DNA from 3 places in the Streptomyces sp. NPDC008125 genome. Region 1 is predicted to be linked to each of the others. Evidence: riboswitches for the same ligand, from Rfam matches in the RefSeq annotation. Region 1 holds a riboswitch; each other region holds the start of a gene.
What was found. Region 1 has a riboswitch for cyclic di-AMP ahead of ACFZAX_RS14170 (peptidoglycan DD-metalloendopeptidase family protein). Riboswitches for the same ligand answer to the same signal wherever they lie in the genome.

Region 1 (5,521 bases):
CCTACGCCTCGTCCAGCAACCGCTCGCGCAGCCGCTCCCGGGTCTCCCCGGAGAGACCCAGCCCGTCCGCGAAGTAGCGCTCCGTCGTGCCCCAGTTCTCCTCGATGGCGGCGAAGGCGGCGTCCAGATAGTCGATGTGCGCCCCGAAGAGCGGGTTGAGCAGGCTCATCACCTCGGTGGAGACCACGGGGTCCGCGCTGTCGCCGCGCCGCAGGCGGTACCGGCGGTGCGCGTCGTTGGACTTGAGGTAGTCCGCCGCGATCGCCTCGCGTTCCACCCCCACCGCGAGCAGGGTCATCGCCATCGTCAGACCCGCCCGGTCCTTGCCCGCCGCGCAGTGCATCAGCGCCGGCACGCTGTCCCTTGCCAGCGCGTGCAGCACCCGGCCGAGTTCCTCCGTGCGGTCGGTGATGATCGAGCGGTACGAGACGAGCATCCGCTCCGTGCCCTTCCCGTCCGCGAGCAGCGAGCGCAGCTGCGCGATGTCCCCCTCGCGCACCAGACGCCAGAAACCGGCCCCGTCGGCGGGGTCGGAGAGCGGAATGCGGACGTTGCGGACGCCCGGCAGCTCCACGTCGAAGCCGTCCAGCTTCTGGTCGGCCGAATTACGGAAGTCGAAGACCGTGTGCAGGCCGAGCCGGCCGAGGAAGACGGCGTCCTCGGCGGTGGCGGCGGCGAGGTGGCCGCTGCGGAAGAGCCTCCCGTGCCGTACCCGCCGCCCATCGGTGGTGGGCAGCCCGCCCACGTCCCTGAAGTTACGGACCCCGCTCAGCTCGGGTTCGGCCGGCGAGAACTGCGGCACCTGCGTCACAGCGGCTCCTCGGTGTTCCTGCGCGCCGGCGCTGCTCGCCGACGTCGGCTCGTCGCGACCCTACGACATCGCCCCGCGGCGCCGACGCGGCGGCGGCTCCCCGAAGACTGAGGAACCGTCAACAGTGATGTGAGCGACATGTCCGTATTATGTTAATTTCACGCAACATCACCCGTTTATGGGGGAGATGGTGGGTGATCTGGTGAGCGGGATCATATCCGTGACCGTGCGTGGCCGGGGAGCCGGAGAACTCTCCGTACGCCGTGCGGAATGCCAAGATCCGTAATCCACGGAGGGTGACCGGAAAAGACGGCCGAAATCGGCGTGCGGATTCCGTTCCGCTTGCGACGGCTTGTTCCGTCCGACCCGGCTCGATTACGTTCACCATCACTCCGGACGGACCGCCTAATCCTGCCGCCGCCCGGAATTCGCACTCACTCACGCGTGGCAGGAGCGGGGGACCCAGGTAAGCCGCCGACCGGAGTTGATCCGGCCGGCTCGGGGTGAAGTCGCGTTCAGCGCGACCGGGCATCTCCAGCCCGAACCCGACAGCTCACCTCGCAGGCGCCGGAGAGGAATTCCCCCATGCCCATCCCGGGTAAGCACCGTCGTAAGAAGTCCGGCCCGATCGCTCGCGGCATCCTCGCCGTCGGAGCGGGCGGCGCCGTCGTCGCCCTGCCGCTCCTCGGAGCCACGGGTGCCCACGCCGCCGAGCAGTCGGCCCCCGCCGCCCAGTCCGCCCAGCAGTCCGCCGAGACCTACAAGGTCGTCCCCGGCGACTACCTGGCGAAGATCGCCGCCCAGCACAAGATCAAGGGCGGCTGGGAGAAGCTCTACCAGGACAACCGCGAGGTCGTCGGCAAAAACCCCGGCCTCATCCTCCCGGGCATGAAGCTGACGCTCGGCGCCCACGCGTCCGGCTCGGCCTCCACCGCGTCCTCCGCCAAGGCCGAGACCGCGAAGACCGGGACGAAGACCGCGGCCACGACCGAGACGAAGGCCGCCCCGGCGGCCAAGGCCGAGTCCGCCGCTACCACCACCAAGGCCGCCGACAGCAACAGCACCGGCTGGACCACCCCGGTCGCCAACGCGACCGTCACCACCCAGTACCACGCCTCCGGCGCCATGTGGTCCAGCGGTTACCACACCGGCTCCGACTTCAGCGCCGCCACCGGCACCGTCGTCCGCGCCGTCGGCCCCGGCACGGTCGTCTCCGCCGGCTACGACGGCGCCTACGGCAACGAGGTCATCATCAAGCACGCCGACGGCATGTACTCCCAGTACGCCCACCAGTCGCAGCTGATGGTCTCGGCCGGCCAGACCGTCACCGGCGGCCAGCAGATCGGCCTCTCGGGTGCCACCGGCAACGTCACCGGCCCGCACCTCCACTTCGAGATCCGCACCACCCCGAGCTACGGCTCGGACGTGGACCCGATCGCCTACCTGCGGTCGCACGGCGTCTCCATCTGAGACCACTCCCGATGACGGTCGTCACGATCCGTCAGGGCTTCGAGGGGCGGTACGCGCAAGCGTGCCGCCCCTCTGCTTATTCCGGCTTTACCAAAACCTGACCGGGTGGTCTATCTCACCCCACGTCAACCCCTTCATACGGTCGCGTAGCTCACATCGAAAGAGGCAAGATATGTGACCGTGGCAGACGATTCGAGAATCCAGAAGACAGACATCATCGGGTCGTACGCGGCGATCGGCGACAGTTTCACCGAAGGAGTCGGAGACCCCGGACCCGACGGGACCTATGTCGGCTGGGCGGACCGTTTCGCGGCTCTTCTGGCGGACCAGCTTCCCGTCCTCGACGAGGCGACGAGCTCCGATTCCCCGCGCGGGGAATTCCGGTACGCCAATCTCGCGGTACGCGGACGACTCCTCGACCAGATCGTCGAGGAGCAGGTCCCCCGCGCCAAGGAGCTCGCACCGGACCTGGTGAGCTTCTGCGCCGGGGGCAACGACATCATCAGGCCCGGCACCGACCCTGACGACTTGGCGGAGCGCTTCGAACGCGCGGTCGCCGACCTCACCAACGCCGTCGGCACCGTCATGGTCACCACCGGATTCGACACCCGCGGCGTGCCGGTCCTGCGCCACATGCGCGGCAAGATCGCCACCTACAACGTCCACCTGCGGGCCATCGCGGACCGCTACCACTGCCCGGTGCTCGACCTCTGGTCCCTCCGTTCGATCCAGGACCGCCGCGCCTGGGACGGCGACCGGCTCCACCTGTCCTCCGACGGGCACACCCGGGTCGCACTGCGCGCCGCGCAGGTCCTCGGCCTGGAGACCTCGGCCGACCCCGACCAGCCGTGGCCCCCGCAGATCCAGCGGAACACCTTCGAGGTGCGGCGCGACGACATCCACTGGGCACGCGAGTACCTCGTGCCGTGGATCGGCCGCCGGCTGCGCGGCGAGTCCTCCGGCGACGAGGTCGCCGCGAAGCGCCCGGACCTGCTGCCGCTCTGAGCCGCACACATGCCCGCCGCGACGCGCCGGGCGCTACACCAGGGGAAGCCGGAGACGTGACGGGCCCGCTGCGGCGGGCCCGGCCGGCGTCGCCGGAATCCGCTCCAGGACACCCCCGGCGAACACGTCGTACAACGGCAGCGACTCCAGGTGCACGTACCCGATGTGGCAGTCGCAGACCGCCAGCGGGCAAACCCGCGGGCCGAGCGCCCGGCGGTAGCTCCCGTCGTAGAGACTGCCCAGCTCCTCCTTGACGAAATGGCACCGGCGCACGGTGCCGTCCCCGTCCACCGAGATCACCGACTCCCCGGTCCGGCACGGCAGCCCCGCCGAGCGGTGCGGATGCCGGCTGTACGGGAACAGGGGGTCGAGAGCCGTCCAGCGCTCCGCCTCCGCGTCCGTGTACGTACGCCCCTCGGCGGCGTTCACCCACAGGTACACCCGCTCCGGCAGGTCCGCCCGCAGCCTCCGCGCCTCGGAAAGGTGCTCCTCGAAACCGACGACGCCCACGCTGTACCGCACCCCCGCCGCGGTCAGCTCCCGGCACGAGCCGAGGAACCGGTCGTACGGGGTCTGGCCGGGGTGGTACGTGCACCAGAGCGCCAGCCGCTCCGGGTCCGCCCCGGACAGCCAGCCCGTCCTGCCGCTGAGGTTCGTCTGGATCGCGACCCGAGCCACCTGCGGCAGGTGGGACAGCTCGACCAGCGCCCGCCGGTACCAGGACCGCACCAGCCCCTCGCCCCACGGGGTGAAGAGCACCGAGAGACGGTCCCCGGTCTGCGCGGCGACCCACGCCGTGAAGCGTTCGAGCGCTTCCCGGTCCGCCGTGAGCTGTTCCCGGGTGTCCCGCCTCTTGGCGAACGGGCAGTACGGGCAGTCGTAGTCGCAGGAAGCGAGCGGGCCGCGGTAGAGGATCGTCAGGTCCACGCGCCGCTCACCTCGCCTCGTACGCGGCCATCGCGGCGCGCACGGCGGGGGAGAAGAGTGCGGGGCCGAGCGCGTCGGAGTGGGCGAGTCCTTCCGGGGACAGCCGCAGGAGGTCATGGCTGCCGTTGCCGCCGTCCAGCCAGCCGAGCTCCGCGAAGCGGGCCAGCTCCACGGGGAAGTCGTCCACGGGGTCGTTGCCGAACCGCTCCCGGTACTCGGCGCGCGGCAGTCCGGCGGCCTGGAGCAGCGACTGCAGGAGATGGCGGCGGCGGGGCTCGTCGCCGTCGACGCGGCGGCCGTGTTCCGCCCGGGTGAAGTCCTCGGTGGTGGTGAAGCGGTCGACGATGTCGCGGATCTGCCCCATGTTGACGGCGTAGTCGAAGGAGTAGTGCAGCGAAGAGGTGTACGAGCGGGCGCCGCAGCCCAGGCCGACCATGCCGTCCGTCTGGCAGGCGTAGTCGTCGGGGCCTTCCTGGGGTGCGTCGGCGCGGCGGAACATCCGCATCGAGACCTGTTCGTACCCGTGGGCCAGGAGGTGGTCGCGGCCGGTGCGGTAGAGGTGGAGCCGCTGGGCGTCCCAGGCGGTGTCCGCCGCCGCCCGGGCCTCGGGGCCGCCGCCTCCGGCGAGGCGGCCGAGGCCGGTCAGGGGGCGCACGTACAGCGGGTAGAGGTAGAGCTCCTCGGGGCGCCAGGCCAGGGCGGCATCCAGTGAGGCGAGCCAGGACTGTGCGGTCTGCCCGTCGATGCCGTAGATCAGGTCGATGTTGAGGACCGGTATCCGGGTCCCGCGGATGCGGCCGAGCGCAGCTTCGACGTCGGCCCGGCGCTGCGGGCGGACCGCCGCCCTGGCCTCGCCGTCGACGAAGCTCTGCACACCGATGCTGACGCGGGTGGTGCCCCGGTCGGCGAGCACGGCGAGCCGGTCGGCGGTCGCCGTGGACGGGGAGGTCTCCACGGACAGCGGCACCGCGCGCAGATCGGCACCCATCCTCTTCTCCGCGATGTCGCAGAGCCGTTCCAGCTCGCCTGCGGTCAGGAAGGTGGGCGTACCGCCGCCGAACGCGGCGGCGGCGAACCGTACCGGTCCGCGGTCGCCCAGCGCGTCCCGTACGGCGGTCGCCTGCCGGTCGAGCGCGTCGAGGTAGCGGGTGGTCAGCTCGTCGGGGGCGCCGATCCGGGTGAAGAGGTTGCAGAAGCCGCAGCGGACCTCGCAGAACGGTATGTGGGCGTAGAGCTGGAGAGCGTCCTTGTGCTCGTCGGCCCACAGCTCGCGCAGCGCGGGGCGGTCGCCGAGCCTCTCGTAGGCCG
Region 2 (5,521 bases), on a different contig from region 1:
CCCGAGGTGTTTACAGGATGTTGCAAAGTGCTCACCCGGGTCTGTTTCACCGCTCGGACCGGGCGGCGCGGCCGGTGCGCGGCCAGTGAACGCTCCGCGTGCTGCACGGCCAGCCCCCTGGCGCGCTCCGCGTCGCCCCGGGCCACCGCGTCCACGAGAGCGCCGTGTTCGGCCCACGACTCGACGGGACGGACCGGCTGCTCGACGGCGTACATCCAGGCGATCTTGTGCCGGAGCTGGGTCAGCAACGCGATGAGGCCGGGGCTGCCGGAGGCCTGGGCGAGTGTCTCGTGGAACCAGCCACCGAGGGAGCGCAGGTCCTCCCCCTCGCCCCGGCGGGCCCTCTCCTGCCCCAGTTTGACCAGTCCGCGCAGGACCTTGAGATGCGCCTCGGTGCGCCGCTGCGCGGCCCGGGCCGCGCCCAGCGGCTCCAGCAGGAGCTTCACCTCCAGGAGGTCGGCCGCCTCCTGCTCCGTCGGCTCGGCGACGCAGGCGCCGGCGTGTCTGCGGGTGACCACGAACCCCTCCGACTCCAGGGTCCGCAGCGCTTCGCGCACCGGCACGCGGGAGACGCCGTACCGTCTCGCCAGGAGCTCCTCGGTCAGGCGGCTGCCGCGTTCGTAGACGCCCGAGACGATGTCGTCACGGATTGCCGTGCATACCGAGTGCGCGGGAATGCGCATGTCCGAACCTCCGCCTTAATCCCCGCGAAACGCGGCCGATCGAAGCCTGCACCGTGACTCTATTGCAATCTGAGTGAATTTCCGATGGCGTACCGGAATTCGCACATATCTTTTGCCTGCGGAGCCGGCGGCCGGAGGGGTTTCGGGCGATATGCCGAAGCCCCGGCACGGGCCGGGACTTCGGGACGATCAGGAGCGTCCGACGGCGGTCGGACGGCGGAACCGCGGGACCGGACGCGTGGGGCGGCCGGGGGTCAGACGGTGAGGCCGTGGGCCCGCAGATACGCCACGGGATCCATGTCGGTGCCGTACTCCGGGCCGGTGCGCGCCTCGAAGTGCAGGTGGGGGCCGGTCGCGTTGCCGGTGGCGCCGGAGAGGCCGATCCGCGCCCCGGAGGAGACGCGCTGGCCGACGAGGACACCGAGGGAGGAGAGGTGGCCGTACTGGGTGTACGTGCCGTCCGTCATCCGCAGCACGATGTTGTTGCCGTACGCGCCGCCCCAGCCGGCCTCGACGACCGTCCCCGCGCCCACGGCGAGTACCGGGGTGCCGGTGGCGGCGTGGAAGTCGACGCCCGAGTGGCTGCCGGAGGACCAGAGCGAGCCGCTCGACTCGTAGCCGGTGCTGATGTACGAGCCCGCGATGGGCAGGTGGAAGGAGTTCAGGCGGGCGCGCTCGGCGGCGCGGGCGGCGCGGGCCTTCTCCTCGCGGGCCTCCCTGGCCCGTGCGGCGGCTTCCGCCTTCGCCTTCGCTTCGGCCTTCGCCCTGGCCTGGGCCCCACGCTGCTGGGCCGCCGCCTGGTCGGCTATCCGGTCCGCGATGGAGTCGCCGAGCGACACGGCCTCGATCAGGCCTGTCCTGCCGGGCGACGGGACGGTGGAGTCGGCGGCGAGGGCCGGGGAGGCGATCGAGCCGACGACGCCGGTGGCGGCGAGGGCAGCGACGCCGGCGAACCTGGCGGTGGAGCGCGTCAGACGGCCCGGGGCACGATGCGTCCCGGTGGCACGGGTGAACGCCATGGAGGAGCGGGTCCTTTCCTTCCTTCTCGCCTACCGGGTTAGCTGACGGGTTCGGAGCAGGAAGGTCTCCTACGGGCGTTCGCACCTCTCACGAGACGCGGGTGCCCGATTCACCCCAGGGACTTCGTGGGTCCCCGGCTCCCCAGGCTCGCGCCTGACGGGGACTCGGCGATGACTGTCCGGCACCGCGAGTGCGGTACACAGTCGGCGGACAGCCGGATCGACGCTAGGCCGCGGCGCTTTCGATCACCAAACGGACAGGGGGTTTTGTAGCGCATCCCACAGGGCAGACAGCCACTCTTCCTCGCAAAGTGGACAAACACCACGACCCCGGCGGGATCTCTCCCACCGGGGTCGTGGCCGGGGCGCGCCCGGTCGTTCGGTTGGCGGCGGGTCAGCCGCTGACGACCGTCACCTCGCCGATGCCCAGCGCACGGACCGGATCGGCGATCTGCGCCGCATCGCCCACCAGAATCGTCACCAGCCGGTCCACCGGGAAGGCGTTGACCACCGCGGCGGTCGCTTCGACCGTGCCGGTCTCGGCGAGCCGCGCGTACAGGTGGGCCTGGAAGTCGTCGGGCAGCTGCTGCTCGACCTGGTCGGCGAGGGTCGCCGCGACGGAGGCGGCCGTCTCGAACTTGAGCGGGGCCACACCCACCAGGTTCTGCACGGCGGTCTCGCGCTCGGCGTCCGTCAGCCCGTCCGCCGCGAGGGTCCGCAGGACCTTCCAGAGGTCGTCGAGCGCGGGGCCCGTGGACTCGGTGTCCACCGAGCCGCTGATGGCCAGCATCGCCGCACCGGCGGGGCCGGAGTCCTGACCGCCGGCCGTGGAGCGGAGCACCTGGGCGAAGGCGCGCACGCCGTAGGTGTATCCCTTCTCCTCGCGCAGCACCCGGTCGAGCCGCGAGGTGAGCGTGCCGCCGAGGCAGTACGTCCCGAGGACCTGGGCGGGCCAGACGCTGTCGTGCCGGTCCGCGCCGATACGGCCGATGAGCAGCTGCGTCTGCACGGCTCCCGGACGGTTCACGATGACCACGCGGCCGGTGTCGTCCGCGGTGATCGGCGCCACCGGGCGGGGGCTGCCGGCGTCGCCCGACCAGTCGCCGAGGGTGTCGGCGAGCAGGGCGTCCAGGTCGATGCCGGTGAGGTCGCCGACGACGACCGCGACCGCGGTGGCGGGGCGGACGTGGGCGTCGTAGAAGGCGCGCACGGCGGCGGCGTCGATCCGCCGCACGGTGTCCTCGGTCCCCAGACGCGGGCGCGACATCCGGGCGGTGGCCGGGAACAGCTCCTTGGAGAGCTGCTTGGCGGCACGGCGCGCGGGGTTGGCCTGCTCGTGCGGGATCTCGTCGAGGCGGTTGCCCACCAGGCGCTCGATCTCGCTGTCGGCGAAGGCGGGAGCCCGCAGCGCCTCGGCGACCAGGCCGAGCGCCTTGGCCAGCCGGGAGGCGGGAACCTCCAGCGAGACCCGGACGCCCGGATGGTCTGCGTGCGCGTCGAGCGTGGCGCCGCAGCGCTCCAGCTCGGCGGCGAACTCCTCCGCGCTGTGCTTGTCGGTCCCCTCGGAGAGGGCGCGCGCCATGATGGTGGCGACGCCGTCCAGGCCCTCGGGTTCGGCGTCGAGCGGCGCTTCGAGGTGGATCTCGACCGCGACGACCTGCTGGCCGGGGCGGTGGCTGCGGAGCACGGTCAGCCCGTTGGGCAGGGTGCCGCGCTCGGGGGCCGGGAAGGCCCAGGGGCGGGCGGTGCCCGGGGTGGGCTGCGGGTGGAAGTCCATGGCTACTCCAGTCACGGCGGCGTCGCTCACTTGGCGGCCTCCTCGTGGGCGTCGGCGTCCGCGCCGTCCTCGGCACCGGTCTCGTCGGCCGGTTCGACCGGCTCGTAGACCAGCACGGCACGGTTGTCGGGACGCAGCGTGGCCGCGGCGACCTCCCGCACCTCGTCCGCGGTGATGTCGAGGACACGCCCCACGGCCGTCAGCGCGAGCTGGGGGTCACCGAACAGCACGGCGAAGCGGCACAGTTCGTCGGCGCGGCCGGCGACCGTGCCGAGACGGTCCAGCCACTCGCGCTCCAACTGGGCCTGCGCGCGCTCCATCTCCTCCGGCGTGGGCCCCTCCGCGGCGAACCGCGCCAGCTCCTCGTCGACCGCGGTCTCGATGCTCTCGACCTCCACACCGCCGGACGTCTTGACGTCCAGCCAGCCCAGCGAAGGCGCTCCGGCCAGCCGCAGCAGCCCGAACCCGGCGGCCACCGCCGAACGGTCGCGGCGTACCAGGCGGTTGTGCAGCCGGGAGGACTCCCCGCCACCGAGAACGGTCAGGGCCAGGTCGGCGGCGTCCGCCTCGCGGGTGCCGTCGTGCGGCAGCCGGTAGGCGGCCATCAGCGCGCGGGCCGGGACCTCCTCGTGGACCACTTCGCGCAGCTGCCCGCCGATGGTGCCGGGCAGGGTGCCGTCGCGCGGGGGCTTCTTGCCGTCGTGGGACGGGATGGAGCCGAAGTACTTCTCGATCCAGGCGAGGGTCTCCTCGGGGTCGATGTCACCGACGACCGAGAGCACCGCGTTGTTGGGCGCGTAGTACGTACGGAAGAACGTCTGCGCGTCCTCCAGCGTCGCCGCGTCCAGGTCGGCCATGGAACCGATCGGCGTGTGGTGGTACGGGTGGCCCTCCGGGTAGGCGAGCGCGGTGAGCCGCTCGAACGCGGTGCCGTACGGGACGTTGTCGTACCGCTGGCGGCGTTCGTTCTTGACGACGTCCCGCTGGTTCTCCATGGACTCTTCGTCGAGCGCGGCGAGCAGCGATCCCATCCGGTCGGCCTCCAGCCAGAGGGCGAGCTCCAGCTGGTGGGTCGGCATGGTCTCGAAGTAGTTGGTGCGCTCGAAGCTGGTCGTGCCGTTGAGCGAACCCCCGGCGCCCTGGACGAGCTCGAAGTGACCGTTCCCCTTGACCTGCTTCGATCCCTGGAACATCAGGTGCTCGAAGAGGTGTGCGAGCCCGGTCCGTCCCTCCACCTCGTGGCGGGAGCCGACGTCGTACCAGAGGCAGACCGCGGCGACCGGGGTCAGATGGTCCTCGGAGAGCACCACGCGCAGGCCATTGGCCAGACGGTGCTCGGTCGCTGTCAGGCCGCCGGAGCCGGCCTGTGCGGTGGCCGTGTGACCCATGGGCATGTACGTCCCTTCGATCGCGGTACTGGACTTTCTGCCAGACCTGCCACTGTAAGCAAGCGCACGGGTACCTGGCGAAGTTCCCGTTCCTTCGATGTTGTGCTCGTTGGTTTGTTCTTGACGACTGATGTTGACGCGTCGTGCTGGCGCCGCGTGCGGGGGGTCGGTCCGAAGCGCCTGTTCCGGGCTCGGGCAGGGTCTCCGGCGCGGCTCCCGGTGCGGCCTCCGCGACGGCCCGGGAACCCGTGGGAACGGCCGTCCCGGCGGGTCCCGGCCGGGCGCTTGGGACGGGTCGAGGTCGGCACTGTCGGCGGGGCGGTCCACAATGGTCCGCGTCAGAACCTCAGGTTGCCCGACAGAATCTGTGAAGGAGTCGCAGCCGCGATGGCCCGCCGCAGCACGAAAACCCCGCCGCCGGACGACTTCGAGGAGAAGATCCTCGACATCGACGTCGTCGACGAAATGCAGGGCTCCTTCCTCGAGTACGCGTACTCGGTGATCTACTCCCGGGCTCTGCCCGACGCGCGCGACGGCATGAAGCCCGTGCACCGCCGCATCGTGTCCCAGATGAACGAGATGGGACTGCGCCCCGACCGCGGGTACGTCAAGTGCGCCCGCGTGGTCGGCGAAGTCATGGGCAAGCTCCACCCG
Region 3 (5,521 bases), on a different contig from region 1:
CGACCGCGACGAACTCCGCGAGGAGCTCGGGGACGTCCTGCTCCAGGTCGTCTTCCACGCGCGGATCGCCGAGGAGGACGAGGACGCTCCCTTCTCCGTCGACGACGTGGCGGGCGGGCTGGTGGAGAAGCTGATCCGCCGCCACCCGCACATCTTCGGCGACGCGACCGCCGAGACCCCCGACGACGTCCGCGCGCACTGGCTGCGCACCAAAGCGGTCGAGAAGCGACGTGACTCGGTCACCGAGGGCATTCCGCTCGGTCAGCCCGCGCTGGCCCTCGCGGCGAAGCTCGGCAGCCGGGTCCGCGGGTCGGACCTGGACGTCGCCCCGCCCACCGGCGACACCCTCGGCTACGAACTGCTCGCCCTCGCCGTCCGCGCCGAGGCCGAGGGCGTCGACCCCGAAGCCGCCCTGCGCGCGGCGGCCCGCGCCTACCGTGACGCCATCCTCGCGGCGGAGGGCGTCGGCGCCCCGGACACCGTCGATGAGTGACCGGCCGGTGGACGACGGCCCCGCCGAGCCCGCGCGCGAGCCCGACCGCGAGCCCGCGCACAAGCCCGAGCCCGACCGCGAGCCCGCGCACAAGCCCGAGCCCGACCGCGAGCCCGCGCACAAGCCCGAGCCCGACCGCGAGCCCGCGCACAAGCCCAAGCCCGACCGCGAGCCCGCGCACAAGCCCAAGCCCGACCGCGAGCCCGGTGGCCCCGCCCCCGCCGGATGCCCCGCGCACCGCGCCCCCACCGGCCCCGAACTCTTCACCTGGGAGTTCGCCACCGACCCGTACCCGGCATACGCCTGGCTCCGGGAGCACAGCCCGGTGCACCGCACCACGCTGCCCAGCGGGGTCGAAGCCTGGCTGGTCACCCGGTACGCGGACGCGCGGCAGGCGCTCGCCGACAACCGGCTCTCCAAGAACCCGGTCCACCACGCCGGGTCGGCGCACGCCAAGGGGAAGACCGGAATTCCCGGGGAGCGCAAGGCCGAGCTGATGACCCATCTGCTCAACATCGACCCGCCCGACCACACCCGGCTGCGCCGGCTCGTGTCGAAGGCGTTCACGCCGCGCCGGGTCGCGGAGTTCGCGCCCCGCGTGCAGGAGCTGACGGACCGGCTCATCGACCGGTTCGTGGCGGAGGGCACCGCCGACCTCATCCATGACTTCGCGTTCCCGCTCCCCATCTACGCCATCTGCGACCTGCTCGGGGTGCCCGAGGAGGACCAGGACGACTTCCGGGACTGGGCGGGGATGATGATCCGCCACGGCGGCGGGCCGCGCGGGGGAGTGGCGCGTTCGGTGAAGCGGATGCGCGCCTACCTCGCCGAACTCATCCACCGCAAGCGGGAGAACCCGGGCGACGACCTGATCTCCGAACTCATCCGGACCAGCGACCACGGCGAGCACCTCACGGAGAACGAGGCCGCCGCGATGGCCTTCATCCTTCTCTTCGCCGGTTTCGAGACCACCGTCAACCTCATCGGCAACGGCACCTACTCCCTGCTCCGCCACCCCGAGGAGCGCGCCCGCCTCGAAGCGTCCCTGGCGGCGGGGGAGGAGGAGCTGCTCGCCACCGGCATCGAGGAGCTGCTCCGCTTCGACGGCCCGGTGGAGCTGGCCACCTGGCGGTACGCCACCGAACCGCTGACCATCGGCGACGAGGAGATCGCGGCAGGCGACCCGGTACTCGTGGTGCTCGCGGCGGCCGACCGCGACCCCGCGCGCTTCGAGGACCCCGACACGCTCGACCTCGCGCGGCGTGACAATCAGCACCTCGGCTACGGCCACGGCATCCACTACTGCGTGGGAGCGCCGCTCGCCCGGCTGGAGGGCCGGACCGCCCTCGCGACCCTGCTGAGGCGCCTTCCTGACCTGCGTCTTGCGGGGGAAACCGCCGATTTGCGGTGGCGTGGCGGGCTCATCATGCGTGGACTGCGCACGCTTCCGGTGGAGTTCACGCCGGGTCCGGCGGTCGGCGGAAGTGACGCTCCGTCAACACTGTGATGTTCACGTGATCTGCGAGGCATCGACTTGTGACACACGTTCGAGTCCCGCTAGGTTCACGGTTCGACGCATCAGTTCACCCGTCAGTCACACGGAAGGCACTCCCATGGGCTCCGCGAACGGCAGACACCGCCGCCCTCGCCAGGCACCCGCCATCGTCGTCGCAGCCGGCGTGACAGGCTCCGCCCTGGCGATTCCGCTCCTCGCCGCGGCCGGCGCCAACGCCGCGGATGCGACCACCTGGGACAAGGTCGCCGAATGCGAGAGCGGCGGCACCTGGAGCGCCGACTTCGGCAACGGCTACTACGGCGGGCTGCAGTTCTCCCAGGAGACCTGGGCGGCCTACGGCGGTACGGACTACGCGCAGCGCGCGGACCTCGCCAGCCGCACGCAGCAGATAGCCGTGGCCGAGAAGGTGCTGGACGCCAAGGGCCCGCAGGCGTGGCCCGGGTGCGCGGTGATCTCCGGTCTCGCCCCCGCGGGCTCGCTCATCGGTGTGGACCAGGGCTCCGTCTCCGCCGCGGACGCGGGGGCCTCCGCCGGCACGATCCCGGACGCGGGCGGCGCACCCGCCTCGGCCGGCACCGCGGAGTCGACGGACACCTCGGGCTCGACCGGCACCTCCGGCGCGACGGACTCGAAGGAGTCGACGGGTTCGACCGGTTCGACCCGGAGCAGTGCCACGCCGAGCCCCGGGGCCTCCGCCACCCGCTCGCCCTCCGGCTCGGCCACCCCGGGCCGCACCACGCCCGGCACGAGCGGGGCGAAGGGCGGCGCGTCGGCCGGTACGACGGACGCGGCGACCGACGATTCGGCGACGAGCGGCAAGCACCGCGGCACGCCCGACCCGGACGAGGCCGCCGCCGACGCCTCGCGCGACACCGGCCGGCACGCCTCGCGCGGCGACAGCGACGCGCGCGACGACGAGGCGCTCGCGACGGACGGGACGTACACGGTCCGGTCCGGCGACAACCTCTGGGCGATCGCCGACGCGCAGCACCTGACGGACGGCTGGACCGAGCTCTACCAGGCCAACGAGGACGTGATCGGCTCGAACCCCGACCTGATCCTGCCCGGCCAGGAGCTCGACCTGTCCGCGCAGGCGGCCACCGGAACGACGCCGACCGCTTCCACGGCGACCGGGGCCGCTTCCGACACGCCGGAGACCGTTCCCGACACGGCGGAGACCGCCCCCGCCAACTGATCAAACTCGGGAAAAACGCCCGAAAAGAGGGGCAGTTAAGGGGCCTATGTCCGCTTTTGCGAAAGTGAGACATGGGTCTCTTCGCTGTTTCGGCGTGTCGCGGTCACGAGGGTTCGCGGATGTCCGCTTTGACCTGCGGAAACGGTTATTCAGGCCTGGCCAGTAAGGTCTGATTGTCTGATATGTCCATCATTGAATGTGGGGGTTCCCTCTGTTTACGGTCAGAGCCGCTCGCACCGCGGGCCCCGTCGACCGTCACGCCGAATCCTGCCGTCGGTCGAAGGGAACAGACGCGAAAGCGCCGTAGGCAGGAGCGGGGGACCCAGGTAAGCCGCCGGAATCGGACGGCCCGTCGGAAACGACGGGCGGGCCGGGACCAGCTAGGGGTGAAGCCACACGCAAGGACGTGTGGCCGGGCAACTCATTGGCCCGAACCCGACAGCTCACCTCGTAGGCGTCGGTGAGGAGATCTTCCATGCTGCTGTCCAGCAAGGGTAAGCACCGCCGCTCGTCCAAGGCCGTCCGTGTGGCCACGCTCGCCGGCGTCGCCGGTGCCGCCATCGCCCTCCCGCTGATGGGCGCCACCAACGCCTCCGCCGCCTCCGTCGCCACCTGGGACGCCGTCGCCCAGTGCGAGTCCGGTGGCAACTGGTCCATCAACACCGGCAACGGCTACTACGGTGGCCTCCAGTTCTCGCAGTCCAGCTGGGCCGCCGCCGGCGGTACGAAGTACGCTCCCCGCGCCGACCTGGCCACCAAGGAGCAGCAGATCGCCACCGCCGAGGTGCTCCTCGACCTCCAGGGCCCGGGCGCCTGGTCCTGCGCCGGCGCCGGCAACCTCACCAACGACGGTGTGGACCCGGGCGTCGGCACGGGCTCCTCCTCCGCGAGCACCGACTCCTCCGCGAGCACCGACACTTCCGCGAGCGCCGGCTCCACCGCGACCGACGAGAGCGCCTCCACGGCGACGCCGGACCGCTCCTCCGACTCGCAGACCGCCTCCCGCGGCGAGGAGCGCCCCGCCGCCGAGAAGTCCGAGACCGTCACCACGCCCACCGGTGGCAAGGTCGAGAAGGGCGACGGCGAGTACAAGGTCGTCACCGGTGACACCCTCAGCACCATCGCCCAGAAGCAGGGTGTCAAGGGCGGCTGGCAGAAGCTGTTCAAGCTGAACCACGACATCGTCGACGACGCCGACCTCATCTTCCCGGGGCAGCAGCTCCACCTGAAGTAATCACGAACCTCTCCTCCCCGGAACGAGGGTGTCCGGCGGCACCCCTTTCCCACTCCCTGGCCCGGCGCGCACTCCCCCCGCACGCCGGGCCAGGGCCTTTTCCCGAACGGCCCGGCCGTGGGCCGTGTCCGGGGGAGGGGAAGGAGAAGCGTTCTTTCCCGGGCGTACGGCAGACCGCCGGACGCCGTATCGCCACACGTTATGTTCCGTACGGAAACAATGTGTAGGCTCGCCGTGTCACTGGACGGACGGTCGGCTGGCCGATGTCCTGTGTCCGGTTAGGCTCTAGTCGCAAGGCTCAAGAGCCCCGCACAGTCAGCGTCACATCCCAGAAGGAGATGCTCGTGCCGTCCATCGACGTCGTCGTAGCCCGGGAAATCCTCGACTCGAGGGGTAACCCCACGGTCGAGGTCGAAGTTGGTCTCGACGACGGCAGCACGGGCCGTGCTGCCGTTCCGTCCGGCGCGTCCACCGGCGCGTTCGAGGCCGTCGAGCTTCGCGACGGTGACCCCAAGCGTTACCTGGGCAAGGGTGTCGAGAAGGCCGTCCTCGCCGTCATCGAGCAGATCGGCCCGGAGCTCGTCGGCTACGACGCCACCGAGCAGCGCCTGATCGACCAGGCGATGTGCGACCTGGACGCCACGGAGAACAAGGGCTCGCTCGGCGCCAACGCCATCCTCGGCGTCTCGCTGGCCGTCGCGCACGCCGCCTCCGAGGCTGCCGACCTCCCGCTCTTCCGCTACCTCGGCGGCCCGAACGCGCACCTGCTGCCCGTTCCGATGATGAACATCCTGAACGGTGGGTCGCACGCCGACTCCAACGTCGACATCCAGGAGTTCATGATCGCCCCGATCGGCGCGGAGTCCTTCTCCGAGGCCCTTCGCTGGGGTGCCGAGACGTACCACACGCTGAAGAAGGTCCTGAAGACCAAGGGCCTCTCCACCGGTCTCGGCGACGAGGGCGGCTTCGCCCCGAACCTCGAGTCCAACCGCGCCGCCCTCGACCTCATCGTCGAGGCCATCAAGGAGGCCGGCTTCGTCCCCGGCCGCGACATCGCGCTCGCGCTCGACGTCGCCGCGTCCG

Region 2: linked by a shared signal. The riboswitch ahead of ACFZAX_RS02165 (peptidoglycan DD-metalloendopeptidase family protein) and the one ahead of ACFZAX_RS14170 (peptidoglycan DD-metalloendopeptidase family protein) in region 1 are both predicted to bind cyclic di-AMP.
Region 3: linked by a shared signal. The riboswitch ahead of ACFZAX_RS08770 (transglycosylase family protein) and the one ahead of ACFZAX_RS14170 (peptidoglycan DD-metalloendopeptidase family protein) in region 1 are both predicted to bind cyclic di-AMP.

The regions. Positions count from the first base shown of each region.
Region 1 is NZ_JBIBHR010000007.1:108,597-114,117, reverse strand. Features, by position in the region: gene ACFZAX_RS14175 (tyrosine-protein phosphatase) at 2-811, opposite strand; cyclic di-AMP (ydaO/yuaA leader) riboswitch at 1,237-1,391, shown strand; gene ACFZAX_RS14170 (peptidoglycan DD-metalloendopeptidase family protein) at 1,397-2,281, shown strand; gene ACFZAX_RS14165 (GDSL-type esterase/lipase family protein) at 2,462-3,286, shown strand; gene ACFZAX_RS14160 (STM4011 family radical SAM protein) at 3,320-4,213, opposite strand; gene ACFZAX_RS14155 (STM4012 family radical SAM protein) at 4,221-5,521, opposite strand, start outside.
Region 2 is NZ_JBIBHR010000001.1:521,016-526,536, forward strand. Features, by position in the region: gene ACFZAX_RS02160 (FCD domain-containing protein) at 1-683, opposite strand, end outside; gene ACFZAX_RS02165 (peptidoglycan DD-metalloendopeptidase family protein) at 938-1,702, opposite strand; cyclic di-AMP (ydaO/yuaA leader) riboswitch at 1,715-1,883, opposite strand; gene ACFZAX_RS02170 (insulinase family protein) at 2,097-3,479, opposite strand; gene ACFZAX_RS02175 (insulinase family protein) at 3,506-4,873, opposite strand; gene ACFZAX_RS02180 (DNA topoisomerase (ATP-hydrolyzing)) at 5,255-5,521, shown strand, end outside.
Region 3 is NZ_JBIBHR010000004.1:212,370-217,890, forward strand. Features, by position in the region: gene ACFZAX_RS08755 (nucleoside triphosphate pyrophosphohydrolase) at 1-493, shown strand, start outside; gene ACFZAX_RS08760 (cytochrome P450) at 486-2,000, shown strand; gene ACFZAX_RS08765 (transglycosylase family protein) at 2,107-3,204, shown strand; cyclic di-AMP (ydaO/yuaA leader) riboswitch at 3,494-3,676, shown strand; gene ACFZAX_RS08770 (transglycosylase family protein) at 3,680-4,438, shown strand; gene eno (phosphopyruvate hydratase) at 4,777-5,521, shown strand, end outside.